One region of the Herbaspirillum hiltneri N3 genome, then DNA from elsewhere that is predicted to be linked to it. Evidence: predicted binding sites of a transcription regulator. Region 1 holds the regulator's gene; the other holds the start of a gene.
The links. The regulator FliA, encoded in region 1, starts transcription of late flagellar genes. The targets are predictions, from matches to a motif close to CTAAAGTTTNNNNNNNNNNNGCCGNTA.
Positions count from the first base shown of each region.

Region 1 (4,648 bases):
TGAACCACAACAGCAGCAGCAACCGCCCGGTGCATCCATGCCGGTCGAACACAATACCGCGCAAGCCGATGCCCGTGTCTGGCGTACGCGCAATGCCGCACGCGCCAGCGCCAAGGAACAGCAGGCACAAGCGCTGACGCCGGCACAAGTGGCCGCGGGACCTAAGGCTGCCGCAGCGACGCGTCCGCAACAGGCCGGTGTCATGGCTGAGTTCGACGGCAAGGACTACGACGAGATCCTGTCCGACGTCATGACCGAAATCCGCTCCATGCGCGGCGTGCTGGAAACTCAGCTGGCGGAAATCTCCTGGGGCGGCACGCAAAAGCGCGAACCGGCCAAGGCCGCGATCATGCGCGAAATGCTGGCCGCCGGTTTCAGCGCCAGCCTGTCGCGCCTGATCACCGAGAATCTGCCGCAAAGCCCGAAATCTCAGGACGCCATGTTCTGGGTCAAGTCGGTGCTGGCCAAGAATCTGATGACCATGGCCAACGAAAACGAATTGCTGGAAGAGGGCGGCGTCTACGCGCTGGTCGGCCCGACCGGTGTTGGCAAAACGACCACGACCGCGAAACTGGCGGCGCGTTGCGTGATGCGCCACGGCCCGGGCAAGCTGGCGTTGATCACCACCGACGGCTACCGTATCGGCGGCTACGAACAACTGCGCATTTACGGCAAGATTCTCGGCGTGATGGTGCACTCGGTGAAAGATGAATCCGATTTGCGTATCGCCCTCGACGAACTGCGCGGCAAACATACTGTCCTAATCGATACCGCCGGCATGGGCCAGCGCGACCAGATGGTGGCCGAACAGGCTGCGATGCTGTCCGGCGCAGGCACCGACATCAAGCGCCTGTTGTGCCTCAATGCAACGGCCACCGGCGGCACGCTCAATGAAGTCGTGAGCGCGTATTCGGGCGACGGCCTGGCGGGTTGCATCATTACCAAGCTCGACGAAGCAGCCACCATCGGTAATGTGCTCGATGTTGTCATCCGTCAGAAACTGAATCTGTATTACGTCGCAAACGGTCAGCGCGTGCCGGAAGATTTGCATGTTGCCAACAGGTTGTATCTGGCCGACCGCGCCTTTAAACTGAAGCGTGAAACTGCGCCGTTCGAATTCCAGGATGCCGAGTTGCCGGTCGTGGTCGGGCCGACGGCCACGGCCATGAATGACAAAAGCCTGCGGGAGGTGATCCTTGGCTAGCTATGACGTTGATCAAGCGGAAGGACTGCGACGGATGCTGGAGCGTCCGACGCCGCGCGTATTCACTTTCTTCTCGGTTCTGCCCGACGAGGAAAAAGGCGCGATGCTGATCAATCTGGCTGCCTCTCTTGCCGCCGCCGACCACAACGCATTGTTGGTCGACGCTTGCATGACGCCTTCGGTGATCTTGTCGCGTTTCGGCGGTGTCGCCGTGGCGACGCTGCTCGATGTTGCACGCCAGGAGCGGCAACTGGACGAAGCGGTGCGCATGGTGCCGGAAGGTTTTGCGCTGGCGCGGCTGTCGCGCAAGAACGTCTCGGCTTCCACGCATCCGCAAGCCTCCCGGCTGGCGCAGATTTTTGACGGACTGACGGAAGAGTCCGACATCACCCTCATCAACGGTGAACTGAACGACGACGAACTGTTGCCGGTGCCGGCCATGGAAATGGGCGAAATCGTGGTGCACATGTCGACCAGCCCGACCTCGATCAAGGCGGCGTACGTCTTGCTCAAGGGCCTCAGCGACAAGCTCGGCCGCCGTCCTTTCAACCTCCTCGTGAGCGGTGGTTCGGACGCGGATGCACAGATGGTGTATGCCAACATGGCGCAGGCCGCCAATCGTTACCTGGCGGCGCAATTGCATTTCATGGGTTCTATCCCGGCCGACGAACACATCCGTCGCGCATCGGGGCAGGGCCGCACCGTGCTGGAAGCATTTCCATTGGCGGGTGCGACGCTGGCATTCAAGCGCCTGGCGGATCAGTTTTCGTTATCCAATCTCACCAAGGGCACGTACGGTATGGCGACCGATGGAGCAAGTCTCGGAGTATGACGCGCCTTGCATTGCATGATAGTTCGCACTCACCATTATTGACGAGATGAGTTCTATGTATAACGTCAAAGGAAAGACGGCCAAGAACGGTTTGCTCGAGCTGCATGCGGCGCTTGTGAAAAAGCTGGCGCATCAGATGAAGGCAAAGCTTCCGCCCAGCGTGGAAGTGGACGACTTGATTCAGGCAGGCATGATCGGTCTGCTTGATGCCGTCAATCGCTATGAGGAAACGCACGGCGCACAGTTTGAAACCTATGCCGTGCAGCGTATCCGCGGCGCCATGCTGGACGAATTGCGCAGCAGCGACTGGCTGCCGCGCAGCATCCGCCAGAACACCCGCAAGATCGAAGAGGCCATCCATGTCCTGCTGCAGCAGCTCGGCCGTCCGCCGCAGGAGACCGAAGTCGCCACGCAGCTCAAGATGAGCCTGCTGGAATACCAGGACATGCTGACCGAATGCGGCGGCCATCAACTGATTTACTACGAAGATTTCCATGACGCCGACGGCGGCCACGAGCATTTCCTCGATCGCTACCAGACCAGCGATACCGATGACCCTTTGCAGAACCTGATCAACGGCGGTTTCCGCGAGGCCGTCATCGATTCGATCAAGGCCTTGCCCGAGCGTGAAAAGATTCTGATGGGCCTGTACTACGAACAGGAAATGAACTTGAAGGAAATCGGCGCCGTCATGGGCGTCTCCGAGTCGCGGGTTTGCCAGCTGCACAGCCAGGCCATCGCCCGCATGCGCTCGACCTTGAGGGAGCAGGCGTGGACTGGAGTAGCGTAGGAGGCTTACTGCTGGCGTTGGGTGGCATCTTGCTGGGCTTGCTGCTCGAAGGCGGTCATCCCGGTTCGATCCTGCAGCCGACCGCTTTCCTGATCGTCTTCGCCGGCACCGTCGGCGCGGTGCTGCTGCAAACCAGGCTCGACAACTTCGTTCACGGCGTCAAGCTGCTGTCCTGGGTATTTTCTCCACCGCTTCACAATCACCGCACACTGATCGACAACATCACGGTGTGGAGCGGCATCTCGCGGCGCGAAGGTCTGCTGCATCTTGAAGAACACATGAACGACAGCACCGATCCCTTCGTCAAGAAAGGCTTGCGCCTGCTGATCGACGGCATTACGCCGGCGAAGCTGCTCGAGATCCTTGACGTCGACACTACCGCGTACGAAACCCGCCAGCGCCAGGCGCTCAAGATCTGGGAAGCCGCCGGCGGCTATTCGCCCACGATCGGTATCCTCGGCGCGGTGCTCGGGCTGATCCACGTGATGGAAAATCTGTCGGATCCCGCCAAGCTGGGCGGCGGCATCGCGGTGGCATTCGTGGCGACGATTTATGGGGTCGGCCTGGCCAACCTGTTCTTCCTGCCGGTGGCCAACAAACTCAAGGACTTGCTGGCGGCGGAAGTGAACCGGCGCGAGATGGTGGCCGACAGTCTGTTCGGTATCGCCAGCGGCGATAACCCGCGCGTGATCCAGGAGCGCGCCGAGTCGTATTTCCCTGCTTCATGATCGACTGACATCACCTGTTCATCATGGCCCGAAAAAAACATGTAGAAGAGCACGAGAACCACGAACGTTGGCTGGTTTCGTATGCCGACTTCATTACGCTGCTGTTCGCTTTTTTTGTGGTCATGTACGCCATTTCCCAAGTCAACGAAGGCAAATACAAGATCCTCGCCGATTCGCTGGTCAACGCCTTCGGCAAAGAGCCGGTCTCGACCGCGCCGATCATAGTGCAGGCCGGGGGACAGGGCGCGCAGCAATCCGCTGCGCCCAAGATCACGTTGCAGAAGCCGCGCAGCAACGAAGCGCTGCGCCGTGAAAAAGAGCGCATGACTGACATGGCGCGCGACATCATGCAAGTGCTGGCGCCGCTGGTGCAAGAGGGCAAGGTGCGCGTGACGCAAACCAGCGTGGGCGTCAACGTCGAGATCAACGCCAACGTCCTGTTCGCACCCGGCGACGCCAAGGTCAGCAAGGAATCGGAAGAAACCCTGATCGCCATCGCGCGCGTGCTGAAGAACGACGATCATGCCATCCAGATCGAAGGCCACACCGACAATACGCAGATCAGCACCAGCGTGTTTCCTTCCAACTGGGAGTTGTCGGCGGTGCGGGCCAGCACGGTGGCGCGGCTGTTCAGCAACCAGGGCATCGCCGAGCTGCGGCTGACGGCGGTGGGACATGGATCGAACCAGGCGGTGGCTTCCAACGATACGCCCGAGGGGCGGCTGCGCAATCGCCGCGTCGACGTGATGATCTTGTCGCGCCTGGCGGAGCAGGCGACCGAGGTGCCGTTTGCGGACCAAGGGGACAAGACAGTTCCGGCGGTTCCGCCCATCCAGCCCAAGCCGGCTCCATAAAGCAAAAAGCCCGTTCATGCGAACGGGCTTTCTTGATTCAGGAGCGCCTGGAAATCAGCCGATGCCGAGAGGGCGGCCGGAGCTGCGCAGGCTGGACTGTCCGTCAGGGCCGTAGAAGGAGCCGTTGCTCTTGCCTTGCAGGATGTTCATGGCGTTCTGGTTGATTGCCATTTGCTTGCCGATCAGCAAGCCGTTCAGGCGATTCAGTTCGCGCGCGGATTGCGCCAGCGCAAACAATTC
Region 1 covers NZ_CP011409.1:2,249,413-2,254,060, forward strand. The annotation lists gene flhF (flagellar biosynthesis protein FlhF) at 1-1,204, shown strand, start outside; gene F506_RS10195 (MinD/ParA family ATP-binding protein) at 1,239-2,036, shown strand; gene F506_RS10200 (RNA polymerase sigma factor FliA) at 2,092-2,826, shown strand; gene F506_RS10205 (flagellar motor protein) at 2,808-3,554, shown strand; gene motD (flagellar motor protein MotD) at 3,578-4,408, shown strand; gene F506_RS10215 (flagella synthesis protein FlgN) at 4,463-4,648, opposite strand, start outside.

Region 2 (4,648 bases), 600 kb from region 1:
GGCGCCGGCGCCGCCTTCGAAATAGGTGTTGCCGCTGCCGCCGATAATGGTGTCCACGCCCACGCCGCCATAGAGCAGGTCGTTGGCGTTGCTGCCGTAGATCGTGACACCGCCGTCGCCGGCATGGATTTCATGCGGCACGCCCTGCGCCGGCAACACCCATACGCTCTTGCCGGTGGCCGGATCGAGATAGGTCAGGTCGGTGTAGGAACTGGCATCCTTGATCACCACGACGCGCGAATCTAGCAGGTGCGTAAGACCATCGCTGGTCAGCACCGACACGTCGAAATTGATGGTCGCCGTCGGCGCCGTCGGCCGGGTCGGATCGGCCGCCGTGGTGGTGTATTGCACTTGCAGGTCGAAGGTCTTTTCACCGGCAGCCGGCGTGATCTGATAGTTGCCGCCACCCAGATTGACCGCGTTCAAAATCGTCATGGTTGACGGCACGCCGCTGATCAGCACGGATTTCACGGTACCGTCGCCGGTGACGTTGACCTTGAATATCTTGATGAAATCGCTCTGCGTGTTGCTGCTGGTGGCGTAGATGGTATGGACATCGTTGCCGGCGTTGATCACCTGCGGCGCAAACTGCACCGAGTTGGAACCGTCGATGGCCGAGGCGACCGAGCCGCCGCTGCCGTGCAGCACGCTGCCGACCTGGGTCTGGGTTGTCAGGTTGAGCAGGTTGAGCGTCATCGCCGGCGTTTGCGGGCCCACCACGATCGGTGTCAGCACCGAACCCGGACGCTCCGATATCTCCGGGGATACTTGTTTGATCAGCGAATCGGCGCCGGTCGTCACCGGCGGCGCAGGCGGCACCGGGATCGACGGCAGCACCAGATTTTGCAGGCCGTTGCTGGTCAGCGAACCGGCGTTGTCCTGGATGATCTTGGCCAACTGGCTGGTGGCGGCTGGATTGACCTGGGCCGAATTGTTGTTGGAGGTGAAGTGGTTTTCCGGCACACCGTGGCTATCGGAATTATTGGCACGGTCCTGAGTATTCACCGGATCGGAATTGAGTATCAGCGACTGGTCATTGTTGCGCAGCGGGATCTTGCCGACCAGGTCGAGCAAGCGGCCGGTGTCCTGCGAGGCATCGGCGAAAACAATCTTCGACTTCTCGTCCATGGCGCCCATCGCGCCGCCGGCCAGGACGACCTTGCTGCCGTCTTCAAGCTGCAGGACCATGTCGACGTCCACCACCTGCACGTGCTTGACCGCACCGCGCGGCACGTTGAGATGGAAGCTGCCGTTCTGATCGGGCATGGTCACGCGCGCGGAGCCGGTGACGGCCTGCGCGGCATTGGCTGCGTTTGCCGAATTGGCCGGATTTGCCGAACTTGCTTTCGATGAAGCTGCTGTCGCCATGTCAAACCTCGCTGAGGAAGTCAATCACATAATCATGGCAGCGCACGATGGCTTCGCCGCACTGCCCTTTTTCCGTTCGATGCCGCTGTTGCTGCTGTTGCTGCTGTTGCTGCTGTTGCTGCTGTTGCTGCTGTTGCTGCTGTTGCTGCTGTTGCTGCTGTTGCTGCTGTTGCTGCTGTTGCTGCTGTTGCCGCTGTTGCTGCTGTTGCTGCTGTTGCCGCTGTTGCTGCTGTTGCCGCTGTTGCTGCTATTGTTGCTGTTACCGTTACTACTGCTGCAAGATCGCCGCGCTCGGTCCGTCGGCGACGATCTTGCCGTCGTTGAGCACGATGATGCGATCCATGCACCTGAGCAGAGCGGTGCTATGTGTCGCCACCACCAGAGTGCGTTGCGCCGAATACGCCATGAGTTTCTGGATGATCCTGGTTTCCGTCGACAGGTCGATGCCGGTAGTCGGTTCATCCAGCAGCATCACGGTCGGCATGCCCGCTACCGCACGCGCCAGCGCTACCATCTGGCGCTGACCGCCGGACAGGTTGCCGGGCGCCTTGAGCATCTGGTCCAGACGCAGCTCACCGCGCGCAATCAGGTCGTCCACGCCGGATACCGCTAGCGCCGCTTCATATTCGTCGCTGCCGATGCGGTCGCCCACGAAGATGTTGGCCGCCAGGCTGCCGTCGAACAGGAACGGCTCCTGCGGCTTGTAGCCGATACAGCGCATGCGCACCGGCGCGGATGTCGTGCTGGATCACGATGGTGACCATATCGGGTTGCGGCTTGCTGTCCATGGTGTGTGCTTTCAAGGCTGAGTGGGCGTATCTGAGTGGGCGTATTCTAGGGGAAACCTTGCCGATGCATGCGAAAAAGCCCGGGTTTGCCGGGCTTCTTTTTTTCCGCGAAATTTCCACAGGAAAAGTTTTCCCGATTGCTGCCGTTAACCCTCATGCACCATGCCCTCTCGCTGCGAATTCAATGCGGCGGCTGATTTGCGATTAAAATTTCGAAGGTCGGCAGCGTCATGCATGTCGATCCGACAACACGCCAGGGCTCCAGGGAAACACTATGAAAAAACTCAATCTCAACCTCAAAGATGAAGTCTACGATTCGCTCGACCGCGACTACAAGAACTTCAATCGCCTCTCGCTGAAGTGCGATTCGGGATTTGTCTCGCCGACCTTCGAGAGCTTCATGCTGGCGAAACTCTCCGACAACACCACCTTCCTGACCGAAGCCGCCGTGCAGCACCTGATGCTGTCGGGCCAGTACGCATGGGCCAAGCGCGCGCTCGACAAGGACTTTCCCGACGTGGTCGCGATCCTGATCTCGCAAGCCTCCAATTACGGTTTCCATATCGCCGTGCGGCATGACTGGAGCATCGATGAACTGACCGCCGCGTCGAAGGCCTGGGCGACATCCATCGTCAAGCAAGCCAAGGGCGACGAATCGCAGATCGACGTCCTCGCCGCGCAAATCAAGTCGGCGGCGATCAGCATCGCCAAGGCCGAAGAGGCGCTGAAGACCCCGGCATGGCGTCTGGCGCGTTCGTGGGCGCAGCAACTGCACGACGCCAAGATCGCGGTCGAACATGCACGCGGCGCCGTCGCCAGGGAAAAACTCGGCTCGCTGCGCACGCTGCTCACACTCGGCATCGCCTACGGCACGGTCAAGGAAAAGGAAGAAAAGGAAATCCTCGATCGCCTGCGCGACAAGAAACCGTATCTGTTTGAAGAAGAAGCCGACGGCTTCCTCGGCCGCGCCCTCGCTTGGTATCGCAGCGTGTTTGCCTGAATCCGAATCGCCCCGATCCAAGGCCCGTTGTGCTTCATGCGCAACGGGCCTTGTTCTTTTCCGCGCCGAAAAACCTCCGAACCTTTCAGCCGAATCCGATCCAAAAGATTATCTGCGGGAGACATCGTGATTGCCGCAGCGCTTCTCAACGGACAGGAGTTATCAATGCTGCAACTCAAAGATCCTTCCCTGCTGCGTCAGCAGGGCTACATCAACGGCGCCTGGTGCAATGCCGACGACGGCGGTACGCGCGCCGTCACCAATCCGGCCACCGGCGACAAGCTCGGCACGGTACCCGACATGGGCACGGATGAAACCCGGCGCGCGATCGAGGCCGCGCAGGCGGCATGGCCGGCCTGGCGCAAGAAAACCGCCAGGGAGCGCGCCGCCGTCCTGCGTAAATGGAACGATCTGATGCTCGCCAACGCCGACGACCTGGCCCTGATCATGACGGCCGAGCAAGGCAAACCGCTGGCCGAATCCAAGGGCGAAATCGCTTACGCCGCCTCGTTCATCGAATGGTTCGGCGAAGAAGCCAAACGTACTTATGGCGACACCATTCCCTCGCCGGCGCCCGACAACCGCATCGTCGTCATCAAGGAACCGATCGGCGTCTGTGCGGCCATCACGCCATGGAATTTCCCGGCGGCGATGATTACGCGCAAGGCCGGTCCTGCGCTCGCGGCGGGCTGTCCGATGGTGCTCAAGCCGGCCGAGGCGACGCCGTTTTCCGCATTGGCGCTGGCGGTGCTGGCCGAACGTGCAGGCGTGCCGGCCGGCGTATTGAACGTCGTCACCGGTTCATCCAAGGTGATCGGCGCCGAGATGACGGGCAACCCCATCGTGCGCAAGCTGAGCTTCACCGGCTCGACCGCAGTCGGTAAGCTGCTGATGGAGCAATGCGCGGCGACCATCAAGAAGATATCGCTGGAACTGGGCGGCAATGCGCCCTTCATCGTGTTCGACGATGCCGATCTCGACGCGGCGGTAGAAGGCGCGATCGCCTCCAAGTTCCGCAATACCGGACAAACCTGCGTCTGCGCCAATCGCATCTACGTACAAGACGGCGTCTACAACCAGTTTGCCGACAAGCTGGTCGCCGCCGTGGCGAAGCTGAAGGTCGGCAACGGTCTCGATAGCGGCGTCACACAAGGTCCGCTGATCGACGAGAAAGCAGTACAGAAAGTCGAACAGCACGTCGCCGACGCCCTCGCCAAGGGTGGGCGCGTGCTGTTGGGCGGCAAGCGCCATGCGCTGGGACACGGGTTCTTCGAGCCGACCGTGATTGCCGACGTCACCGCCGACATGAAGATCGCGCGCGAAGAAACCTTCGGTCCGATGGCGCCGCTGTTCCGTTTCAAGACGGATGATGAAGTGCTGGCGCAGGCCAACGATACCGAGTTCGGACTGGCCAGCTATTTCTATTCGCGTGATATCGGCCGCATCTGGCGTGTTGCCGAAGCACTGGAAAGCGGCATCGTCGGCATCAATA
Region 2 covers NZ_CP011409.1:2,849,777-2,854,424, reverse strand. The annotation lists gene F506_RS12955 (beta strand repeat-containing protein) at 1-1,368, opposite strand, end outside; gene F506_RS22705 (ATP-binding cassette domain-containing protein) at 1,637-2,089, opposite strand; gene F506_RS12945 (DUF4088 family protein) at 2,431-3,156, shown strand; gene gabD (NADP-dependent succinate-semialdehyde dehydrogenase) at 3,322-4,648, shown strand, end outside.
Region 2: F506_RS12945 (DUF4088 family protein) is a predicted target of FliA. The motif match lies at 2,279-2,305, and genes of this name have one in related genera.